Regions from separate parts of the Azospirillum sp. Marseille-Q6669 genome, predicted to be linked through region 3. Evidence: predicted binding sites of a transcription regulator. Region 3 holds the regulator's gene; each other region holds the start of a gene.
What was found. The regulator PhoB, encoded in region 3, activates phosphate uptake and scavenging genes when phosphate is short. The targets are predictions, from matches to a motif close to TNTCATAAAACTGTCA.
Positions count from the first base shown of each region.

Region 1: a site for PhoB is predicted at 2,357-2,372, ahead of ACWPXE_RS08775 (Na/Pi cotransporter family protein). Genes of this name have one in related genera too.
Region 2: a site for PhoB is predicted at 2,629-2,644, ahead of ugpB (sn-glycerol-3-phosphate ABC transporter substrate-binding protein UgpB). Genes of this name have one in related genera too.

Region 1 is NZ_CBCOOP010000001.1:1,990,224-1,996,939, forward strand. Features, by position in the region: gene ACWPXE_RS08760 (HNH endonuclease family protein) at 1-295, opposite strand, end outside; gene ACWPXE_RS08765 (LysR substrate-binding domain-containing protein) at 415-1,278, opposite strand; gene ACWPXE_RS08770 (DMT family transporter) at 1,395-2,294, shown strand; gene ACWPXE_RS08775 (Na/Pi cotransporter family protein) at 2,460-4,118, shown strand; gene ACWPXE_RS08780 (NAD-dependent epimerase/dehydratase family protein) at 4,135-5,067, opposite strand; gene ACWPXE_RS08785 (response regulator) at 5,406-5,801, opposite strand; gene ACWPXE_RS08790 (MASE3 domain-containing protein) at 5,779-6,716, opposite strand, start outside.
Region 2 is NZ_CBCOOP010000003.1:399,569-406,284, reverse strand. Features, by position in the region: gene ugpE (sn-glycerol-3-phosphate ABC transporter permease UgpE) at 1-111, opposite strand, end outside; gene ugpA (sn-glycerol-3-phosphate ABC transporter permease UgpA) at 108-992, opposite strand; gene ugpB (sn-glycerol-3-phosphate ABC transporter substrate-binding protein UgpB) at 1,223-2,560, opposite strand; gene ACWPXE_RS19255 (hypothetical protein) at 2,875-3,267, opposite strand; gene ACWPXE_RS19250 (ATP-binding protein) at 3,475-4,605, opposite strand; gene ACWPXE_RS19245 (M48 family metallopeptidase) at 4,804-5,622, shown strand; gene ACWPXE_RS19240 (multidrug effflux MFS transporter) at 5,686-6,716, shown strand, end outside.
Region 3 is NZ_CBCOOP010000005.1:180,009-186,724, forward strand. Features, by position in the region: gene dut (dUTP diphosphatase) at 1-126, shown strand, start outside; gene ACWPXE_RS26135 (RrF2 family transcriptional regulator) at 126-581, shown strand; gene cysK (cysteine synthase A) at 657-1,616, shown strand; gene ACWPXE_RS26145 (hypothetical protein) at 1,926-2,735, shown strand; gene ACWPXE_RS26150 (HesA/MoeB/ThiF family protein) at 2,807-3,595, shown strand; gene ACWPXE_RS26155 (DsrE family protein) at 3,622-4,059, shown strand; gene ACWPXE_RS26160 (hypothetical protein) at 4,065-4,322, shown strand; gene phoB (phosphate regulon transcriptional regulator PhoB) at 4,520-5,224, opposite strand; gene phoU (phosphate signaling complex protein PhoU) at 5,256-6,056, opposite strand; gene pstB (phosphate ABC transporter ATP-binding protein PstB) at 6,116-6,716, opposite strand, start outside.

The DNA of each region.
Region 1 (6,716 bases), on a different contig from region 3:
GCCACTCGTCCCGCACATAGCCGCGGCGGCGCTCCTCCTCCACCCGGATGCGGTCGAGCTGGGCGGCGACCGCGGCGTAGTCGATGCTGGTGTCAGGGACGGGACGGGGGATGGGCCGTTGGCGCTGGGTCTTCTCCTCCCCGAAGATGGAATCCAGCGTGCCGGGCGGGACGAGGTGGAAGCGCTCCGCCGCATAGACCGCGGCCAGCACCAGCAGAACGGCGACCAGCCCGCCCAGCGTCAGCGGACGGCCCCTCCGGCCGCCCCGCGGTGCTCCGCTCCTCCGTCGCGCCATGCCCCTGGTCCCTCAACCCTGTTCTTCGCCATACCTGGATATGGTTCCTGGGCTGTTCTATGGCGCTTTGGGGACGTGGCGCAACGGTGCGAGAGGAGTGGTCGTGCCGGGCAGCCCCGTCACGCCCACACCGGCTCCGGAAGGCTCTCCATCAGCAGACCGGTGACCATCTCCACCCCGCCACCCCGCGCCGCGCCTCCGGTCAGCAGCGCCAGTTCCGTCTCCGGCAGCGCGGGCAAGCCGTCCGCCACGCCCAGGAAGCGCGCTCCGGCAGGCAGGGCGCTGTGGGGAAGCACGCTGACGCCCAGCCCGCCGGACACCGCGGCGCGCACCCCGGCGTGATTGGGGCTGGAGTAGGCCACCCGCCAGCGCCGCCCGGCGCGCTCCAACTCATGCACCGCGCGGTTGCGGTAGACGCAGCCCTGGGGGAACAGCACCAACGGCAGCGGGTCCTCGCGGTGCAGATCCTCCGCCGCCGGGCCAACCCAGCAGAGCGGCTCCCGCCACGCGCGCAATGCGCCGGGGCGGCCGGGTTCTTGCTTGACCAGGGCGATGTCGAGGTCGCCGCACTCCACGTCCGCGCGCAGCCGCACCGACAGGTCGCAGCGCACGTCCAGCCGCAGCCGCCGGTTCGCCCGCGCGAAGTCGGCGAGCAGGCGGGGCAACCGCTCCACCGCGTAATCCTCCGGCACGCCCAGCCGCACCACCTCCGCCGCCGGGCGCCCGGACAGCACGGCGTTCGCCTCGTCGTTCAGCGCCAGCAGGCGGCGGGCGTAGCCGAGCAGCCGCTCGCCGTCGTCGGTCAGCGCGACGGCGCGGCTGTTGCGGTCGAGGAGCGGCAGGCCGACCTGCTCCTCCAGCCGGCGGATCTGCTGGCTGACCGTCGATTGCGTCTTGTGCACCCGCTCGCCGGCTCGCGTGAAGCCGCCGGCGTCCACCACGGAGACGAAGGTGCGCAGCAGCCCCAGATCCATCTCGCGCATCGGACCAACCATTCAGGTTTCGAATGCAATGAATGATATCATCCAATTTCCAAATGGAAAGGCTCCGCGTCATCCTCTCCCTAACGCGCACCATTCCGCATGGGAGAGGACCGGCCATGACACACGCCGCCACGCACCCCTTACCCCTGACCGACCCGCGGGCGGCGCCGCTCGTCCTGGTCGTGCCCTTCTGCCTCGCCTGGAGTTCGGCCTTCGCCGCGGGGAAGATCGGCTTGGCCGACTGCCCGCCGTTGCTGCTGCTGGCCTTCCGTTTCCTGATCGCCGGGGCGCTGCTCGCCGCCGTCGCGGCGTGGCGGGGTGAGTATCGGGGGATGGCCGGAAGGACGCTCGGCCTGCTGGCGCTGCTCGGCCTGCTCAACCACGCGCTCTATCTGGGGCTGAGCTACAGCGGCATGATCTACGTGTCCTCCGGCCTGACGGCGCTGATCGTCAGCGCCAACCCGGTGCTGACCGCGGCGCTGGCCGCCCTGCTGCTGGGCGAGTCAATGAACCGGCGCAAGGCGCTGGGGCTGGTGCTGGGAGTGGCCGGGGTGGCGCTGGTGGTTCGCGGGCGGCTGGGCAGCGGGACGGACGCGCCGCTGGGCATCGTGCTGGCGGTCGGCGCGCTGGTGGCGCTGTCGGCGGGAACGCTGCTGTTCAAGCGGCTGGCGCCGCGGACGGGCCTGCTCGCCGGAACCGGCGTGCAGGTGCTGACGGCGGGGCTGGCGCTGCTGCCCCTCGGGCTGCTGCTGGAGGACGCGGGGTCGATCCGGCTGACCGCCGGCTTCGCCGGGTCGCTGGTCTATCAGGCGCTGGTGGTGTCGATCGGCGGCTACCTGCTGTGGTTCCGCCTGCTGCAGCGGACGAGCGCCACGGAGGCCAGCGCTTATCACTTCCTGATGCCGCCGCTCGGCATGCTGTTCGGCTGGGCGCTGCTGGGTGAAACGGTGCAGCCTTGGGACCTGCTGGGCATTCTGCCGGTGGCGCTGGGCATCCGGTTGGTGACTCGGGGGTAAGGGTCGCATCCCGGCAAAAGGGATACGTCTTTCGCGGGGGATCAGGTTGCGCCCTGCGATTGTTACGTTTTCATGACGCCCCACTCTCCATCGTCCTGCTGTTGAGGCCCACACGCCGGGAGGCCCGCCATCACGACCGCCGCCATCTCGCCCACCCTGGTCCTGATCGACATCCTCGGCGCCGTGGCGCTGCTGCTGTGGGCGCTGCGGCTGGTGCGGACGGGCGTCTTCCGGTGGGGTGGGGCGGCGGTCCGCCGCTGGGTCGGCTACGGCACGCGCAATCGGCTGGCCGCCTTCCTGGCCGGAGTCGCCGCCACCATCGCGGTGCAGAGCAGCACGGCCACCGCGCTGATGACCGCCTCGATGGCCGGGCAGGGTTTCATGACCACCTCCATGGCGCTGGCGGTGATGCTGGGAGCTGATGTCGGGACGAGTCTCGTCGCCCGGCTGCTCGCCGTCGACCTGCACTGGCTGTCGCCCTGCCTGCTTCTGTTCGGCGGGGCGCTGCACGCGCTGGGCGGCGAGCATCGCGGGCGGCGGGCGCTGGCCCGCATTCTGGTCGGCATCGGGCTGATGCTGCTCGCCCTGAAGCTGCTCGGTGCGGCCACCCTGCCGGTCCGGGAATCGGCGCTGGTCCAGGCGATGCTGGAGGCGCTGGGCGGCGAGCCGCTGTTCGCCCTGATCGTCGCGGCGGCGCTGACCGCGGCGGTGCATTCCAGCCTCGCCACGGTGATGTTGGCGGGATCCCTGGCCAGCGCGGGGGTGATCGGGACCGAGACGGCGGTCGCGCTGGTCCTGGGCGCCAATCTCGGCGGCGCCGTGCCGGCGGTGCTGGCGACGTCGGCGGACGGCGCGGTGGCGCGGCGGGTGCCGCTGGGCAACCTGCTGGTCCGGGTGACCGGGGCGCTCCTCGCCCTGCCGCTGGTGCCGCCAGCGGCGTCCTTCCTGGCCGGCATGGCCCCGCTGACGGCGGTGGTCAGCGCGCATGTCGCGTTCAACGCGGCGCTGGCCCTGCTCTTCCTCCCGCTGGTGACGCCGCTCGCCCGGCTGACCGAAAGGCTTCTGCCCGAGCCGGAGGACGCGGGCGAGGACGCGGCGACGCCCCGGCATCTCGACGAATCGGCGCTGGAAACGCCCACCGTCGCCATCGCGGGCGCCGTGCGCGAAACTCTGCGGTTGGGCGATCTGGTGGAGGACATGCTGCGCCGCAGCCTGACCGCCCTGCGCCAGAACGACGAACGCCCGATCGCCGAGGTCAGCCGCGCTGACGACCGGGTGGACCGGCTGCACACCGCGCTGAAGCTCTACCTCGCCAAGCTGGGGCGCCGTCACCTCGACGCCGAGGAGACTCGGCGGGTCGACGACCTGATGGCTTTTGCGATCAACCTGGAGCACATCGGCGACATCATCGACAAAAGCCTGATGGATCTGGCCGCCAAGCGCATCCGCCACCACCTGCATTTCGCGCCGGAGGATTTCCGGGAGGTGGAGGAACTGCACCGCCGCACGGTGGAGAACCTGCGCACGGCGCTCGGCATCCTGATCGGCGAGGATCGGCGGCTGGCCCGGCAGCTCATCGCCGGCAAGGATGCGGTGCGGGCGCTGGAGCGCACCGCCACCGCCCGCCACCTCGACCGCGTGCGCCGCGGCGACGCCGCCAGCATCGAGACCAGCGCCCTGGTGCTGGACATCCTGCGCGACCTGAAGCGCATCAACGCCCACGTCGCCGCGGTCGCCCTGCCGATCCTCGATCAGGTGGGCGAACTCCGCGAAAGCCGCCTGAAGGTCGTCGGGCTGCCCCGGTTGGAAAGCCGCGACGTCTAAGGAGAGGGCCGCAGGTTTACCGCGGCATCTCCCCGGTCAGGGTCGCGCTCAGCCCCTGCAGCAGGCCGAACCGGCAGCCTTCGCCGAAGGTGGCGCGCAGCCGGGCCGGGTCGCCGATGGACACGCGGATATCGCCCGCCCGCGCCGGCTGGTGCAGGCGGCGCACCCGGCTGGCGCACAGCTCCTGCAACACCTCAAGCAGCATCAGGAGCGAGGTCGGGCGGCCGGTGCACAGGTTGAAGACCTCCGCCCCCTGGGATTGGCGCTCCATCGCCTTGACGAGGAAGCGCACGACGTCGCCGACGAACACGAAGTCGCGCACCTGCTCGCCATCACCGAAGATCGTCACGTCCTCGCTCTGCGCCACCCGCCGGGCGAAGATCGAGATCACACCGGAATAGGGCGAGGACGGGTCCTGCCGGGGGCCGTAGACGTTGAAGAAGCGGAAGCCCGTCGTCGGCACCCCGTGGATGTCCCAGGCGACGTTGGCGTGCAGCTCGCAGCCCAGCTTGTCCACGCCGTAGGCGGACAGCGGGCGCGTTGTGGCGTCCTCGCGCAGCGGGGTGGCCGTGTTGTCGCCATAGACCGCGGCGGAGGAGGCGTAGACCACCGGCACCGGGTTGCCGTTGCGGGCGCTGCGCGCCGCTTCGAAGACGGTGACGGTGCCCGACAGGTTGGTGCGGTGGGTTTCCGCCCACAATTCGCGTGAGCGCTGGACGGAGGCGACCGCGGCCAGATGGAACACGCCGTCCACCCCCTGGATCGCTTGGTGGACCGCATCCGGATCGGCGACGTCGCCGACCATCAGCTTCGCCAGCAGCGGCTTGTTCTCCAGCCGGCCGGTGCTCATGTCGTCCAGGATGGTGACCCGGTGCCCATCGCCGATCAATCGGTCGGCCAGATGCGATCCGATGAAGCCGCAGCCGCCGGTCACGAGAAAATGGGCCATGCGCCGTCCTTTCCACCTTCGCAATGCATGGTGCCATAGTGGCGAGGCGGGGCGGGACGGACCAGCCCATCTTAGGGGTAGCGAAGGGCGCAAGGGGTGCGCCGTTCCTGGCCGTTCGTGGTGGCGCATCCCGAATCGGCGCCGTTTCAGAGGCCTTTTCCGGCACCCCCGCGGCGGGCAGGCGGAACCGAGGGTTCAACAGCCTTATCCACCATGTTATGCACTTTTTTGTGGATAACTTTGGTCAAGGGGACCGATGGCCGCCGGGGGGCGGAAGGAATGCCGCCGTGTGTCCGGAGCAACAGCGGAGACATGGACCGGCTGTCACCCGGTCCCTTTCAGCCGGCTTCCGACTCGCCCGCCGTGGACAGCAGGCGGGCCACGGCCTTGCGCAGCTCCTCGTTCAGGAAGGGCTTGTAGAGCACGGCGTCCGCCGCGAACATCTCGGCCATCTTCAGGGCGTAACCGGCGGGCAGGTTCGGCGCCCCTCCGGACATGGCGAGCACCTTGCCGCCGGGGTTGCGGGTGCGCGCGGCCTTGATGACCTCCACCCCGTCGGCCTCGGGCATCAGCACATCGGTGACGATCAGGTCGAAGACCGCGCCGCCGTCCAGCAGACCGATGGCGACGCGTCCGTTTTCCGCCTCGACGACCTCGTGGCCGGCCTGTTCGATCACTTCGGTGACCGCCAGCCGCACGGCGGCCGAATCCTCAACGACCAGCACCTTCGCCATGAACCAGCATCCCATGTGTCGTTTGGCCCGGTCCGCCGGTCGGGGCGGTGGGCAGGTCGATGATGAAGGACGTCCCGCGTCCGGGGGCGCTCTCCACCAGAATGTCGCCACCCCCGTTCCGTACGATACCATATACCACCGAAAGCCCAAGCCCAGTCCCGGTGCCGACCGGCTTGGTCGTGAAGAAGGGGTCGAACACGCGCTGGCGCGTCGCCTCGTCCATACCCGTGCCGGTGTCGGCGACGGTCAGTCGCACATAGTCGCCCTCGCCGAGCTGGCGGCGGGATGCGTCCCGTTCCCTCAGGCTCAGGGAACGGGCGCCGATGATCAGGGTGCCGCCCTGCGGCATGGCATCGCGGGCGTTCTGGATCAGGTTGAGGAGGACCTGGGTCAGCTCGGTCGCCGTGATCGTCACCGCGTCCAGGCCGGGTTCCAGCCGCGTGCGGGTCTCGATGGACGCCGGCATCGAGGGGGCGGCGAGTTCCAGGGCGGAATGCACGGCCTCCTCCAGGTTGCCCGGCGGCGATTCGGCCACCTCGACACGGGCGAACTGAAGGACGTCGCGCATGATCGTGCGGGCTTTCACCCCGCTGTCGTGGATGGCGTTCAGATAGGTGTGGAGCTTGCGATCCTCTCCGGCGCGGCCGCGCGCCAGATCGGACAGGCTGATGACCGGTTGCAGCAGGTTGTTGATCTCGTGGGCGAGGCCGCCGACGAGGCTGCCGAGCGCCGCCATGGTCTGCTTCTGCCGCGCCGCTTCCGCTGACTGGCGCCGCGCGCTGATGTCGCTGGTGGTGCCGCGGTAGCCGAGGAAGGCGCCGTTGCCATCATAGCGCGGCGTGCCGCTGACCATCACCCAGCGCGCGCTCCCCCCCGGCGAGGCCAGCGGGAAGGACAGGCGGCGGAAGGGCTCCC
Region 2 (6,716 bases), on a different contig from region 3:
CGTCACGTAGATCGGAAAGGCGAAGATCAGGACGCCCAGCATCAGGATCAGGTGCGGGACCATGTCCATCAGGCGCCCGCCGGAGCGCGGGGTGTCGCGGTCGCGGTTCATGAGTAATGCACCTTGCGCTCGACGAAGCGGAACTGGATGGCGGTCAGCGCGATGACGATGACCATCAGGATCACCGACTGCGCCGAGGAGCCGCCCAGGTCGTGGTTGACCACGCCGTCCTGGTAGACGCGGAAGATCAGCGTCTCCGTGGCCTTGCCCGGCCCGCCATGGGTCAGGGCGTGGATCGTGCCGAAGGTCTCGAAGAAGGCATAGACGATGTTCACCACCAGCAGGAAGAAGGTGGTCGGCGACAGCAGCGGGAAGGTGATCGTCCAGAAGCGGCGCACCGCCCCCGCCCCGTCGATGCTCGCCGCCTCCAGCACGGAGCGCGGGATGGCCTGCAGCCCGGCCAGGAAGAAGATGAAGTTGTAGGAGACCTGTTTCCAGCTCGCCGCCAGGATGACCATGGTCAGCGCCTGCCCGTCGTTCAGCCGGTAGTCCCAGGCGTAGCCGAGGTTGTTCAGCGCGCGGCCCAGGATGCCGATGTCCGGGTTGAAGATGAACATCCACAGCACCGCCGCCACCGCGGGCGCCAGCGCGTAGGGCCAGATCAGCAGCGTCTTGTAGGCGGACGCCGCCCGGATCTTCGCATCGGCCAGCACCGCCAGCCCCAGCGCGGAGACCAGCGACAGGAGGGTCACCGACGCGCTGAAGACGATGGTGGTCTTGACCGTCTCCAGATAGTTCGGGTCGCTCAGCACCGCCTGGAAATTCTCCAGCCCGACGAACTGGCTGCGCAGCCCGAAGGCGTCCTGGAGATGCACCGACTGCCACAGCGCCTGCGCCGCCGGCCAGATGAAGAAGATCAACGTCACCGCCACCTGCGGCGCCAGCAGCAGGTAGGGCAACGCCCTGTTGTCGAAAATCACGCGACGTTGCATGGAATCCCTTTCAACCCTCTCCCCTCTGGCGAGAGGGCAGCCCGAAGGGCCTCTCGCGCTGGCCTATGGCCAGCGCTGACGGCGTCAGGCGGATGCCTATGGGCATCCGCTGAGAGCCGGTGAGGGGGTTGCGCGTTTCCGGCACGTCCGGCAAAAGCGCAACCCCCTCACCCTTAACCCTCTCCCCAGGGGGGAGAGGGGATATGACGTCGGGTTTTGGCCCGTGTTGCTCAGTTCTTGTTGGCGCGCTCGAAGTTGCGCAGGACCGTGTCGCCGCGCTTCACCGCGTTGTCCAGCGCCTGCTGGGCGGTCTGCTGGCCCTGGAACGCCCGCTCCATCTCCTCCTGGATGATGTTGCGGATTTCCGGCAGGTTGCCCAGCCGCAGCCCCATGGTGTTCTCCGTGGTGGCGGTGCGGGTCAACTGCTCCGCCGGCACCTCGGCGCCGGGGTTCTTGTCGTAGAAGCCCTCCTTCTTCGCCATCTCGAAGCCCTGCAGCGTCACCGGGACGTAGCCGGTGTCCATGTGCCACTTGGCGTCCACCTCCGGGCGGGCGAGGTAGCTGAAGAAGGCGGCGACGGCCTTGTACTCGTCAGCGGTGCGCTTGGGCGAGGTCATCACCCAGAAGGCGGCGCCGCCGATGATCGAGTTCTTCGGCGAGGAAATGGCGTCCGGCCAGTAGGGCAGCGGAGCGGCGCCCCAATTGAATTTGGCCTCCTTGACGATGCGCCCGCGCAGGCCGGACGAGGCCTGGATCATCGCGCATTCGCCCGACGGGAACAGCGAGTCCGCGGCGTTGTCGCGGCCGCCGTAACGCAGCGCGCCTTCCTTCTGCAGGTCGATCAGCGTCTGGAGATGCTTCACGAAGAACGGGTCGTTGATCTTCAGCGTGGCGTTCAGCCCACCGAAGCCGTTGGCCTCCGACGCGAAGGGCTTGTCGTGGAGTGCGCCGACCTGCTCGAACTGCGTCCAGGTCGGCCAGGAGAAGGTCATCGGGCAGGTCACGCCCGCCGCCTTCAGCTTGCGCGCCGCGTCGGCCACCTCCGGCCAGGTCGCCGGCGGCTTGTTGGGGTCGAGCCCGGCCTTCTGGAAGGCGTCCTTGTTGTAGAAGGTGATGGTGGTGGAGCTGTTGAACGGTAGGGCCATCATCTTGCCGTCCTTGGAGCTGTAATAGCCCCGGACCGCCGGGATGTAGGCCGCGGCGTCGAGCCCCGACCCCGTCTCGCTCATCAGCTGGTGCACCGGCTTGATGGCCGGGCCGGCGGACAGCATGGTGGCGGTGCCGACCTCGAACATCTGCACGACGTGCGGGGCGTTGCCGGCGCGGAAGGCGGCGATGGCCGCCTGCATCGTCTCCGGATAGCTGCCCTTGAAGGTCGGGTTGACCTGGACCTTGTCCTGGCTGTCGTTGAAGCCCTTCACCACCTGCTCGAGCTGGCCCCCGAGCGGCTGGGGCAGGCCATGCCAGAATTCGACGACGGTTTTCTGCTGGGCGTAAGCGGCGCCGGTGAAACCGGCGGCGAGCGCGAAGGCGGCCGTCGAGACGGCGAGCTTGCGGCGGGTCAGCATGGTGGTCTCTCCCTGGAACCAATCGATTGCGTGATGTGCTGACATGCAGGGCGCGGGTTGCGGTCCCGCGACGGTCTTGTGAAGATTTGGTGACGTGTCCGGAACACGCGCGCAGGGGCGCGCCGCATCCGCTCCTGGCGGTTGCAACGTTGATCCTGCGTAAGGCATGGAACGGGACTTAAGGCGGTGGCGGATGTTGCGCCGACATTGATGATTTTCCTCCCCGCATGTGTGTTTCTTTTTTGCAAGCCTTAAGGACAGAGGGGGAGGCTGTCAATCAGCCGTACGTATCAGTACGGACTATCACCTTTACGTCATCTCTCGGGGTGCCATGTTTGGGCGAGTGCCCACAGCGCGGAGTCGTCCCGGCACAGGGACCCGGCCATCTGCGACAGGCTGTCCCCCATCAGGCCGGAGGAGCGCAGCAGGCAGTAGGACCGGCTCGGCGCCGACAGATAGAGCGACGCCGTCGGGGCCGCGACCGGCGGCGCGGGATACAGCGCGGCGGGCGGCGGGCAGTAGTAGGGCTGCGCACCGGGGTTGTAGCCGGGCACCAGCCGGTCCAGGCCGGGCCGGGGACCGAAGACACAGCCGCGCTGGTCCCAGTCCAGGCTCGTCGTCTGCGCGGCGGCGGGCAGGACGACGAAGACGGCCATCGTCATCCCCGCCAGACAACCGGCCAGCCGGCACCCTGCTTTGCGATGCATGCTTCCCTCCGATCCCAGGCCACGCCCGTGGCGCACCCAGACCATGACGCCGGGGCCGGCGGGCCGTGAACGGCCCCGGCCTTCAGAGGAAGTATGCGCGCTCCATCGACGCCCGGCGCGGCGCCGATGGACGGGTCGGCAAGCGCAAGCGAGGACGGCGCTCTCTGTTCGTTCGGTGGGAAGGAGGAAAGGCGGCTCCCCGCCCCGTCACGCCGCGCTGCTGCTCTCGACCGGCAGTTCCGCGGCGCTCGCCGCCGCCAGCGGGACGTCCACCGCGAAGACGGACCCCTTGCCGGGCACCGAGCGCAGCGAAACCGTCAAACCCAGCAGCGTCGCGAGGCGCCGGACGATGGCGAGGCCGAGCCCCAGCCCGTGCCGGCGGTCGCGGTTCGGGTTGCCGAGTTGGCGGAAGTCGTCGAAGATCGCCGACTGGTCGGCGGGAGCGATGCCGAGGCCGGTGTCCCACACCTCGATGCGCAGCGCCCCGCCGCGCCGCCGCGCCGCCAGCAGCACGCCGCCCGACTCGGTGAAGCGCAGGGCGTTCGACAGGATCGGGCGCAGAAGCTGCTCCAGCAGCACCGGGTCGGTGCTCACCTCCGCGTCCGCGGGGCGGACGTTGAAGCGCAGGGCCTTGGCGTCGGCCTCCGGCGCGAACTCGTTGAGCAGGCGACCCAGCGTCTCGTCGATGGGGAAGGTCTGCACCTGCATCCGGACCAGCCCGGCCTCCAGCTTCGACACGTCCAGCAGGGCGCGCAGAAGCGCTTCCGCCGCCTCGATCGACATTTCCAGCTTCTCGCCCAGATCGCGCGCGCCGGGATCGGTCAGGCGCCCCATCAGCAGATGGTGGAACAGGTGCATGGCCTGGAAGGGCTGGCGCAGGTCGTGGCTGGCCGCCGACAGGAAGCGCCCGATGGCGGTGCGTCCCGTCTCGGCTTCCTGGCGGACCCGCTCGGTCTCGGCCTTCGCGCGCTCGGCCTCGGCGCGGGCGGCAGCCAGAGCGGCGGCGTTGGTGTCGGCGATGGCGGCGACCGCGGTCACGACCCCGTCCGCGTCGCGCACCGGACTCAGCACCATTTCGCCCCGGGGCAGCAGGCCGAAGGCCGACACCGGAGTCCCGGTGAGAACGACACGGCGAACCTGCGCCTCCACCTGGGAGACGATGGCCGCCGGAACGCCCAACTCGGTCAGATCCTTGCCGTCCACCTCCTCCGGCAGCCGGCTGAAGGCCGCGGCAAAAGCCTGGTTGACCACGAGAAGCCGCGCGTCCAGCCCAAGCAGAGCGTGAGCGGCGCCGTTGGCGGAGACCAGAGCCTCAAGCCAGATCGCACGATCAGTCATATGACCTTCGGTTGAGTTCTTTCTGGTATACTCGACCACAACTTCACCGCAAAAACTGAGATTACAGCACACTTATCTGGCCACTTGGGCATCGGAGTCAAATATCACATGCAAAACTCACTTGGGACAAATTCCGTTTGAATGTGAAGGACAACGCCCCCATTGGCCCAAGCCGGCCGCGCGGGCTATAAGTCAGGTATGCTTTTCCGCCGCAAATCCCACCCCTCCAAAACCCAGGCCAAAACCCAGGCTCCACGCCCCAAGGCCCCGCGCGCCCTGGCGGTCGCCGGCCTGCCCGTGCCGCTGGAGCTGCGGGAAAGCGCCCGCGCCCGCCGGATGACCCTGCGGGTGGACGCCGGACGCGGGCTGATCCAAGTGGTGATCCCGGTGGGCGTCCCGGAAGCCGAGGCGCTGCGCTTCGTCGGGCGGCACGACGGCTGGGTCCGGGCGCGGCTGGCCGCCCTGCCGCCGCAGCTTCCCTTCGCCGACGGGGCGGTGGTGCCCTATCTGGGGATCGACCACATCATCCGGCACAGCCCGGACCTGCGCGGGGCGACCCGGCGCGAGGACGGCGCGATCCTGGTCGGCGGCCGGGCGGAGCATGTCGCCCGCCGGGTGCGTGACTTCCTGATGGCGGAGGCGCGGCGCGAGCTGGCCGAGCGGTCGCGCACCAAGGCGGCACTGATCGGCGCGCGGGTCGCCGCCGTCACCGTGCGCGACACCAAGAGCCGTTGGGGAAGCTGCTCGGCCACCGGGCGCCTCTCCTTCTCATGGCGGCTGATCCTGACGCCGGAGTCCGTGCTGGATTACGTGGTGGGGCACGAGGTGGCGCATCTGCGCGAGATGAACCATTCCCAGCGCTTCTGGACGCTGTGCGCGCAGCTGACCGGCGACGTGCGCACGCCCCGCCTCTGGCTGAAGGCCAACGGCACGCGGCTGCTTCGTTATGGCGAGGGCAGCGGCGAGGGGACGGAAATGGTTTCACCTGCAAATGACGGTCATGCCGAAACGCCGTGACGGGGTCGCGCCGAGCCTCTGCTAGAGTGCGCCTCCCCCATCGTTCCCGGCCCGACTCCCTCCATGCCCCGTCCCGATTCCCTGACCGTCCGCGTGCTGCTGACGGCGCTCGTCGCCTTCGGCCCGCTGTCCACCGACCTCTACCTGCCGTCCCTGCCGACGCTGGTCACCGTGTTCGACACGGACATCGCCACGGTGCAGTTGACCCTCTCGGTCTTCCTTGCCGGCTTCGCGGTGTCGCAGCTCGTCTACGGGCCGGTGTCGGACCGGTTCGGGCGGCGGCCCGCCCTGCTCGGCGGCATCCTCATCTATCTGGTGGCGAGTGCCGCCTGCGCACTGACCGACGACATCGAAACCCTGATCGTCGCCCGCTTCTTCCAGGCGCTCGGCGCCTGCTGCGGCCCGGTGGTGGCGCGGGCCGTGGTGCGCGACGTCTTCGGGCGCGACCGGGCCGCCACCGTGCTGGCCTACATGGCAATGGCCATGACGCTGGCCCCCGCCGCCGGCCCCATCCTCGGCGGCGTCCTGACGGAGTGGTTCGGCTGGCGGAGCAACTTCCTGCTGCTGACCGGCTTCGCCGCCCTGATCCTGGCCGCCACCTGGGCTCTGATGGGGGAAACCAACGCCAACCGCGACGAGACGGCGCTCCAGCCCGGCCGGTTGTTCGCCAACTACGCGCTGCTGCTGCGCGACCGCGGCTTCGTCGGGCAGATGTTGACGGTGGCCTTCGCCTACAGCGGCATCTTCGCCTTCATTTCCGGGTCCAGCTTCGTCCTGATCGGGCGGCTGCACCTGACGCCCGCGCAGTTCGGGGCAAGCTTCGGCGCGGTGGTGCTGGGTTACGCGGTGGGGTCCTTCCTCGCCGGGCGGCTGAGCGCGCGGCTGGGCGGGCCGCGGATGATCCGCACCGGCACGGCGGTTTCGCTGGCCGGCGGGCTGCTCGGGGTGGCGCTGGCGCTGGGCGGGGTGCTGCATCTGGCGGCGGTCATCGCCCCGGTCTTCCTCTTCCTGCTGGGCGCCGGGCTGACCCTGCCCAACGCCATGGCCGGGGCGGTTGGCCCCTACCCGATGATGGCCGGGCTGGCCTCCTCGCT
Region 3 (6,716 bases):
ATCACCCGCTATGAGCGCGCCGCCTGGGCCGAGTCGGCCGCGCTGCCCGACAGCGCCCGCGGCACCGGGGGCTTCGGCTCCACCGGCCAGTTCGTCCCGCCCTCCCCTGCGCAGGAGTCGCGCTGATGCTCCGCATTTCCAAGAAGCTGATGTTCGCGATCGAGGCGGTTCTGGACATCGCCTACAACGCCGGCACCGAACCCGTGCAGTCCGGCGAGATCACCCGCCGCCAGGGCATTCCCAAGCGCTATCTGGAGCAGGTGCTCCAGCAGCTCGTCCGCGACGGCGTCCTGGCCGGCGTGCGCGGGCCGCGCGGCGGCTACCGGCTGGCCCGCGAGCGCCGGCGGATCACGCTGGGCGAGATCGTGAAGGTCGTCCGCTCCATGGAGACCGCGACCGACCCCATCGAGGAACCGGCCGGCTCCATCCTGGGGCACAAGGTGGTGCGCCCGCTGTGGAACGAGCTTCAGGAGGAATGCATGAAGAAGCTCGACGACATCACCATCGAGGATCTCTGCCTGCGCGCCCGCACCGCCGGCGTCGAGAGCGAGACCGAAGACCGCATCGATTTTACGATTTGATCCCACCCGGAAAACGGTTAAATTCTACACATGCTGTAGAAAGTGGGAAAATACCACATACCGGAGGAGTGAAAAATGCCGGGTTCCGAGTTTCGCGGTAAGATCTACGACAGCATTCTCGACACCGTCGGCGCCACGCCGCTGGTGCGCGTCAATCGGCTGGCCGAGGACGCCGGGGCCAAGGCCCAGATCGTCGGCAAGCTGGAGTTCTTCAACCCGCTGGCCAGCGTAAAGGACCGCATCGGCTTCGCGATGATCGACGCGGCGGAGCGCGCCGGCACCATCGAAGCGGGCCGCACCACCCTGGTCGAGCCGACGTCGGGCAACACCGGCATCGCGCTGGCCTTCGTCGCCGCCGCCAAGGGCTACCGGCTGATCCTGACCATGCCGGAAAGCATGTCGGTCGAGCGCCGCAAGATGCTGAAGCTGCTGGGCGCCGAGCTGGTCCTGACGCCGGCGGCGGAGGGCATGAAGGGCGCCATCCGCCGGGCCGACGAGATCGTCGCCACCGATCCGAACGCCTATATGCTCCAGCAGTTCAAGAACGCCGCCAACCCGGAGATCCACCGCAACACCACGGCGGAGGAGATCTGGAAGGACACCGACGGCAAGGCCGACTTCCTGATTTCCGGCGTCGGCACCGGCGGCACGCTGACCGGCGTGTCGGAGGTCCTGAAGGCCCGCAAGCCCGGTTTCCGCACCATCGCGGTGGAGCCGGAGGACAGCCCCGTCCTGTCCGGCGGCATGCCCGGCCCGCACAAGATCCAGGGCATCGGCGCCGGCTTCGTGCCGGACGTCCTGAAGAAGGACCTGATCGACGAGGTCGTGCGCATCTCCAACCAGCGCGCCTTCGAGACGGCCCGCAAGGTGGCGAAGCTGGAAGGCATCCCGGTCGGCATCTCCTCGGGTGCCGCGCTGGCCGCGGCGCTGGAGATCGGCTCCCGTCCGGAGAACGAGGGCAAGCTGATCGTCGTGATCCTGCCATCCTTCGCCGAGCGCTATCTCTCCACCGCCCTGTTCGAAGGGCTGGAGTAACCCGGCGCCCCTCTCCCACATCCGCCTGCGGCTGTGGGAGAGGGATATCCGGCACATGTTCCTGCGCAACCGGGCGGCGAATATTGCGCCGCCGCGCATCCTGCTGTAGAGTGGGGTCCGTCCGGTCTTTGTGCCTGCCCCTGGTATCAGGCGGCGCTTTGACAAAAAGATTGGATTTTAGTAATCTAACCTGTCTGCGCCGGGAGTTTCGGCCGGCGCGGCTCCGCCTTTTCAGGCGACGGCCCGGCTTGCGCCACGGGCGCCCGACGATGCGGAGCTGACGGCACAGGACCAGCGGGGGAGGCCACCATGGGCGTCGCGATTCCGAATGCCTCGACGATGAACTGGTTCCAGTTCCGCGGCATCACCAACGAATTGGACTCCAACCTCGCATCCACCGACTACCGCCAGTTCACGGTGTCGAAGGCCGGCGAATTCAATTTCCGAATCGCCGACATCAACACCAACATCAAGATCGTCGACCAGAACAACAAGGTCGTCGCCGAGGCCAAGGCGAAGAACGAGGCGGCGGAGGCCAGCGCGAAGCTCGGCCCCGGCACCTACACGGCGGTCATCTCCCAGGCCGTCCGCGGCGTGAATGAACGCGAATACACGCTGGACATCACCGAACGCCAGAACATCATGATGGTGGGGACCGGCGCCCAGATGAAGGGCATCGCCCGCGCCGTCGTCGGCAAGGATCCAGGTGTCCAGAAGCACACGCTGACCGTCGCGCAGGGCGGCGAGTTCGTCGGCAACATGTCCCTTCCCTTGACGCGCTGGGCCCTCATGAGCAAGGAGGGCAAGGTCGTGGCCTCCGGCGACACGATGGACCCGGCCAAGTCGGGTGAGGACATGCTGAAGAAGCCCAGCTTCAAGATCGACCCCGGCCAGTACGAGTTGGTGATCGTCCCGCCGAAGAACGTGATCGGCGAAATCCCCTATCAGCTGAACTTCGTCCAGAAGGTCGCCAAGTCGCCCGAATCGACCGAGGAACGCCCGTTCGACAAGATCATGCGGGAGCGCGAGGCACGGCTGAAGCAGTGGGCGGCGGAGGACGCGAACAAGTCGTCCAGCACGTCGAAGACCACCCCCTACAAGATGAGCCTGCTCGCCTGACGCCGCCCGCCGCAGGAGCCCGAGCGAGGGGGCTTGCGCGGCATGGGGCGTTCCGCGCTATTCTGCGGATCATGGATTTCACCGACACCCAGCTTCACCGCTATTCCCGCCACATCATCCTGCCGGAGGTCGGCGGCATCGGGCAGGAGGCGCTGTTGCGCGCCCGCGTCCTGGTCGTCGGGGCCGGCGGGCTGGGCGCACCGTTGCTGCTCTACCTCGCCGCGGCGGGGGTGGGGACCATCGGCGTCATCGACGACGACACGGTGGACCTGTCCAACCTGCAACGGCAGGTGATCCACGACGAGTCGTCGCTCGGCGTTCCGAAGGTGGAGAGCGCCGCCGCCCGCATCCGCGCGCTCAATCCCGACGTGGCGGTGGAGGTGCACAAGACGCGCCTGACGAAGGACAACGCGCTGGACCTGATCGGCCGCTACGACATCGTGGCCGATGGGTCCGACAATTTCGCCACGCGCTTCCTGCTGAACGACGCCTGCTACTTCGCGAAGAAGACGCTGGTGTCGGCGGCGATCCTGCGCTTCGACGGGCAGGTGTCCACCTTCAAGGCGCATCTCGGCGATCCGCACCCCTGCTACCGCTGCCTGTTCCCGGAGCCGCCGCCGCGCGGTCTGGTGCCGTCCTGCTCCGAGGGCGGCGTGCTGGGAGCGCTGGCCGGCTTCGTCGGTTCGCTCCAGACGACCGAGGTGCTGAAGGAGATCATGGGCATCGGCGAGGGCCTGTCGGGCAGCCTGATGATGCTGGACACGCTGCACGCCTCCTTCCAGCGCATCACCGTGCGCCGCGACCCGGACTGCCCCTTGTGCGGCCCCCACCCGACCATCCACGACCTGTCCGCCCACTGAGCGGCGATTGGGAGAACCCTTTAGTCATGGAAGGTCCTGAGTCCCTGTCCATCGTCCTGTTCGCGGGCGGCTTCGACCGGGTTCACTACGCCCTGGTGATGGCCAGCGCGGCGGCGGCGACCAACCGCAAGGTCACGCTGTTCTTCACCGGCCGCGCCCTGAACACGCTGCTGGCCGAGGGTGCGGACGGCGCGCCGGGCTGGCACCGGCTGGACCCCGCCGACGACGGCAGCCGCCCGGCGGAGCGCGACGCCGCCTTCACCGCCAACGGACTGGCCGGCTTCGAGGAGTTGCTGGAGGCCTGCGTGATGCTGAAGGTCACGGTCATGGCCTGCGAAATGGGGCTGCGCGCGCTCGGCCTGCCTGCCGGTGTGCAGTTGCGCCTCGACGTGCCGGTGATGACCGGCGGCGTCGTCACCTTCCTGAACGACGCGCCGAAGACCGGCGCGATCCTGTTCGTGTGAGCGCGATGACCGACGACCACAGCCTGGTGATCGAACAGGCGAACCGCTTCGAGGCGATCGCCGCGGAGGGCTTCGAGGGCCGCCCCTACCGGGACGCGCTGGTCCATCTGGCGCAGCATGTGACGGCGCATCCCGATCTCGCACCGCGGGTGGCGCACGCCCTGCGCATGATGATCGGCTTCATCGAGGACAGCGACCCGGCAAAGCGCTTCGGCCCGAAGGTAGCGATTTTGCGGGAGGCGGTGGGGCTGCTGGAGGGGTGAGGGCAGCTCTTCGGATTCTCGGCGAACAACAAAATTCACACGGATTGCAGGGATTTAAGCACGGATGACACGGATTTTTCTTGGACTTGCTTCGTGCAAGCTGATCGATCCGACACGAGCTGCGCACGAGTATAAAAATCCGTGAAATCCGTGTCCAAATCCGTGAAAACCCTATTGCCCCCCAAAACTCCTGCCGCTCACACGGACTTGCTGTCCAGCGCGTAGCCCGCCGAGCGGACGGTGCGGATCAGGTCCATCTCCGTCTCCTCGTTCATCGCCTTGCGCAGGCGGCGGATGTGAACGTCGACGGTGCGCGGCTCGACATAGACGTCGTGGCCCCACACCACGTCGAGAAGCTGCTCGCGCGAGAAGACGCGGCCGGGATGCTGCATGAAATGGCGCAGCAGGCGGAACTCGGTCGGCCCCAGATGCACGTCGCGACCGTTCCGGCGCACTCGGTGGGCGGCCAGATCCATGGTCACGTCGGCGAACTGCAGCGTCTCGTCCGTCATGCCGGGGGCCGAGCGGCGCAGAACGGCGCGCATGCGGGCGACCAGTTCGGTCGGGGAGAAGGGCTTTGTGATGTAGTCGTCGGCGCCGGAGTTCAGGCCGCGCACGCGGTCCGCCTCCTCGCCACGGGCGGTCAGCATGATGATCGGGATATCGCGCATCTTGCTGTTGCGGCGCATCTGGCGGCAAACCTCCAGCCCCGACATCAGCGGCAGCATCCAGTCGAGCAGGACGATGTTCGGCGTCTGCTCCCCGGCCAGCAGAAGAGCTTCCTCGCCGTCGGTGGCGGCGTTCACGCGGAAGCCTTCCTTCTCCAGATTGTACTTCAGCAGCGTCACGATGTCGGCTTCGTCCTCGACGATGAGAACGAGCGGCTTCAGCGCCGAATTCATGCTTGTCCCGCTCCCACTGCGCGTCTCGCCGTCACGCGGCATGTCCCGCTCCATCGTTATCCGGGCCGCCGTCCCGCGGCAATCCCCGTTCCACCGCCTCCGTGGCCGCATCCATGACCGAACCACCCGGCTCGACCACGGCGAAGCTGCTGCCGTCGTTCTTCGGGCGCGCCGCGCGCAGCGTCGTCCCGACCACCAGATAATGGATGGTCTCGGCGATGTTGGTGGCGTGGTCGCCGATCCGCTCCAGGTTCTTCGCCATGAACAGCAGGTGCGTGCAGGGCGTGATGTTGCGCGGGTCCTCCATCATGTAGGTCAGGACCTCGCGGAACAGGCTGGTGTAGAGGTCGTCCAGCTCCTCGTCGCGCTCCCAGGCGGCGATGGCGCGCTGGACGTCGCGCTCGATGTAGGCGTCCAGCACGTCCTTCATGATCGACTCGACCAGCCGCCCCATGCGCGGGATGGCCGCCGCCGGGCGCACCACCGGCACCTGGGCCAGCGCCAGCGAGCGCTTGGCGATGTTGGAGGCGTAGTCGCCGATCCGCTCCAGATCCGACGCGATCTTCAGCGCCGACACGATCTCGCGCAGGTCCTGGGCCAGCGGCTGGCGCAGGGCGAGCAGCCGCACGGCCTCGGCGTCGATATCGCGCTCGTAGGCGTCGATGCGCTGGTCGGCCTGCATGACCTGGGCGGCCAGCGCGACGTCGCGGCGGGCCACCGCCTTCACGGCGGCGTCCACCTGCGCTTCGGCGACGCCGCCCATCTGGGTGATCAGGTTGGACAGGCGCTCAAGTTCGTGCGCGAAGGAACGCACGATGTGTTCGTTGCTCATGCTTCACGTCCTTCGCTGAGGGAGGAGTGGCGGCGCTGTTGGGGATCAGAGGCCGGGGATCAGCCGTAGCGGCCGGTGATGTAGCCCTGGGTGCGCTCGTCCCGCGGGTTGGTGAAGATTTCCTCGGTGTCGTCGCACTCCACCATGTCGCCCAGATGGAAGAAGGCGGTCTTCTGGGAGACGCGGGCCGCCTGCTGCATGTTGTGGGTGACGATGACGATCGTGTAGTTCTCGCGCAGCTCGTCGATCAACTCCTCGATGTGGGCCGTCGCGATGGGGTCGAGCGCCGAGCAGGGCTCGTCCATCAGGATCACCTCGGGGCTGACGGCGATGGCGCGGGCGATGCACAGGCGCTGCTGCTGGCCGCCGGACAGGCCGGTGCCCGGCTCGCGCAGGCGGTCCTTCACCTCGTTCCACAGCCCGGCGCGCTTCAGCGAGGTCTGGACGATCTCGTCCATCTCGTCGCGGTGGCTGGCGATGCCGTGGATGCGCGGGCCGTAGGCGATGTTGTCGTAGATCGACTTCGGGAACGGGTTCGGCTTCTGGAAGACCATGCCGACGCGGGCGCGGAGCTGCACGGCGTCGATCGACTTGCCGTAGACGTCCTCGCCGTCGAGCGCGATCAGCCCCTCGACGCGGCAGTTCTCGATGGTGTCGTTC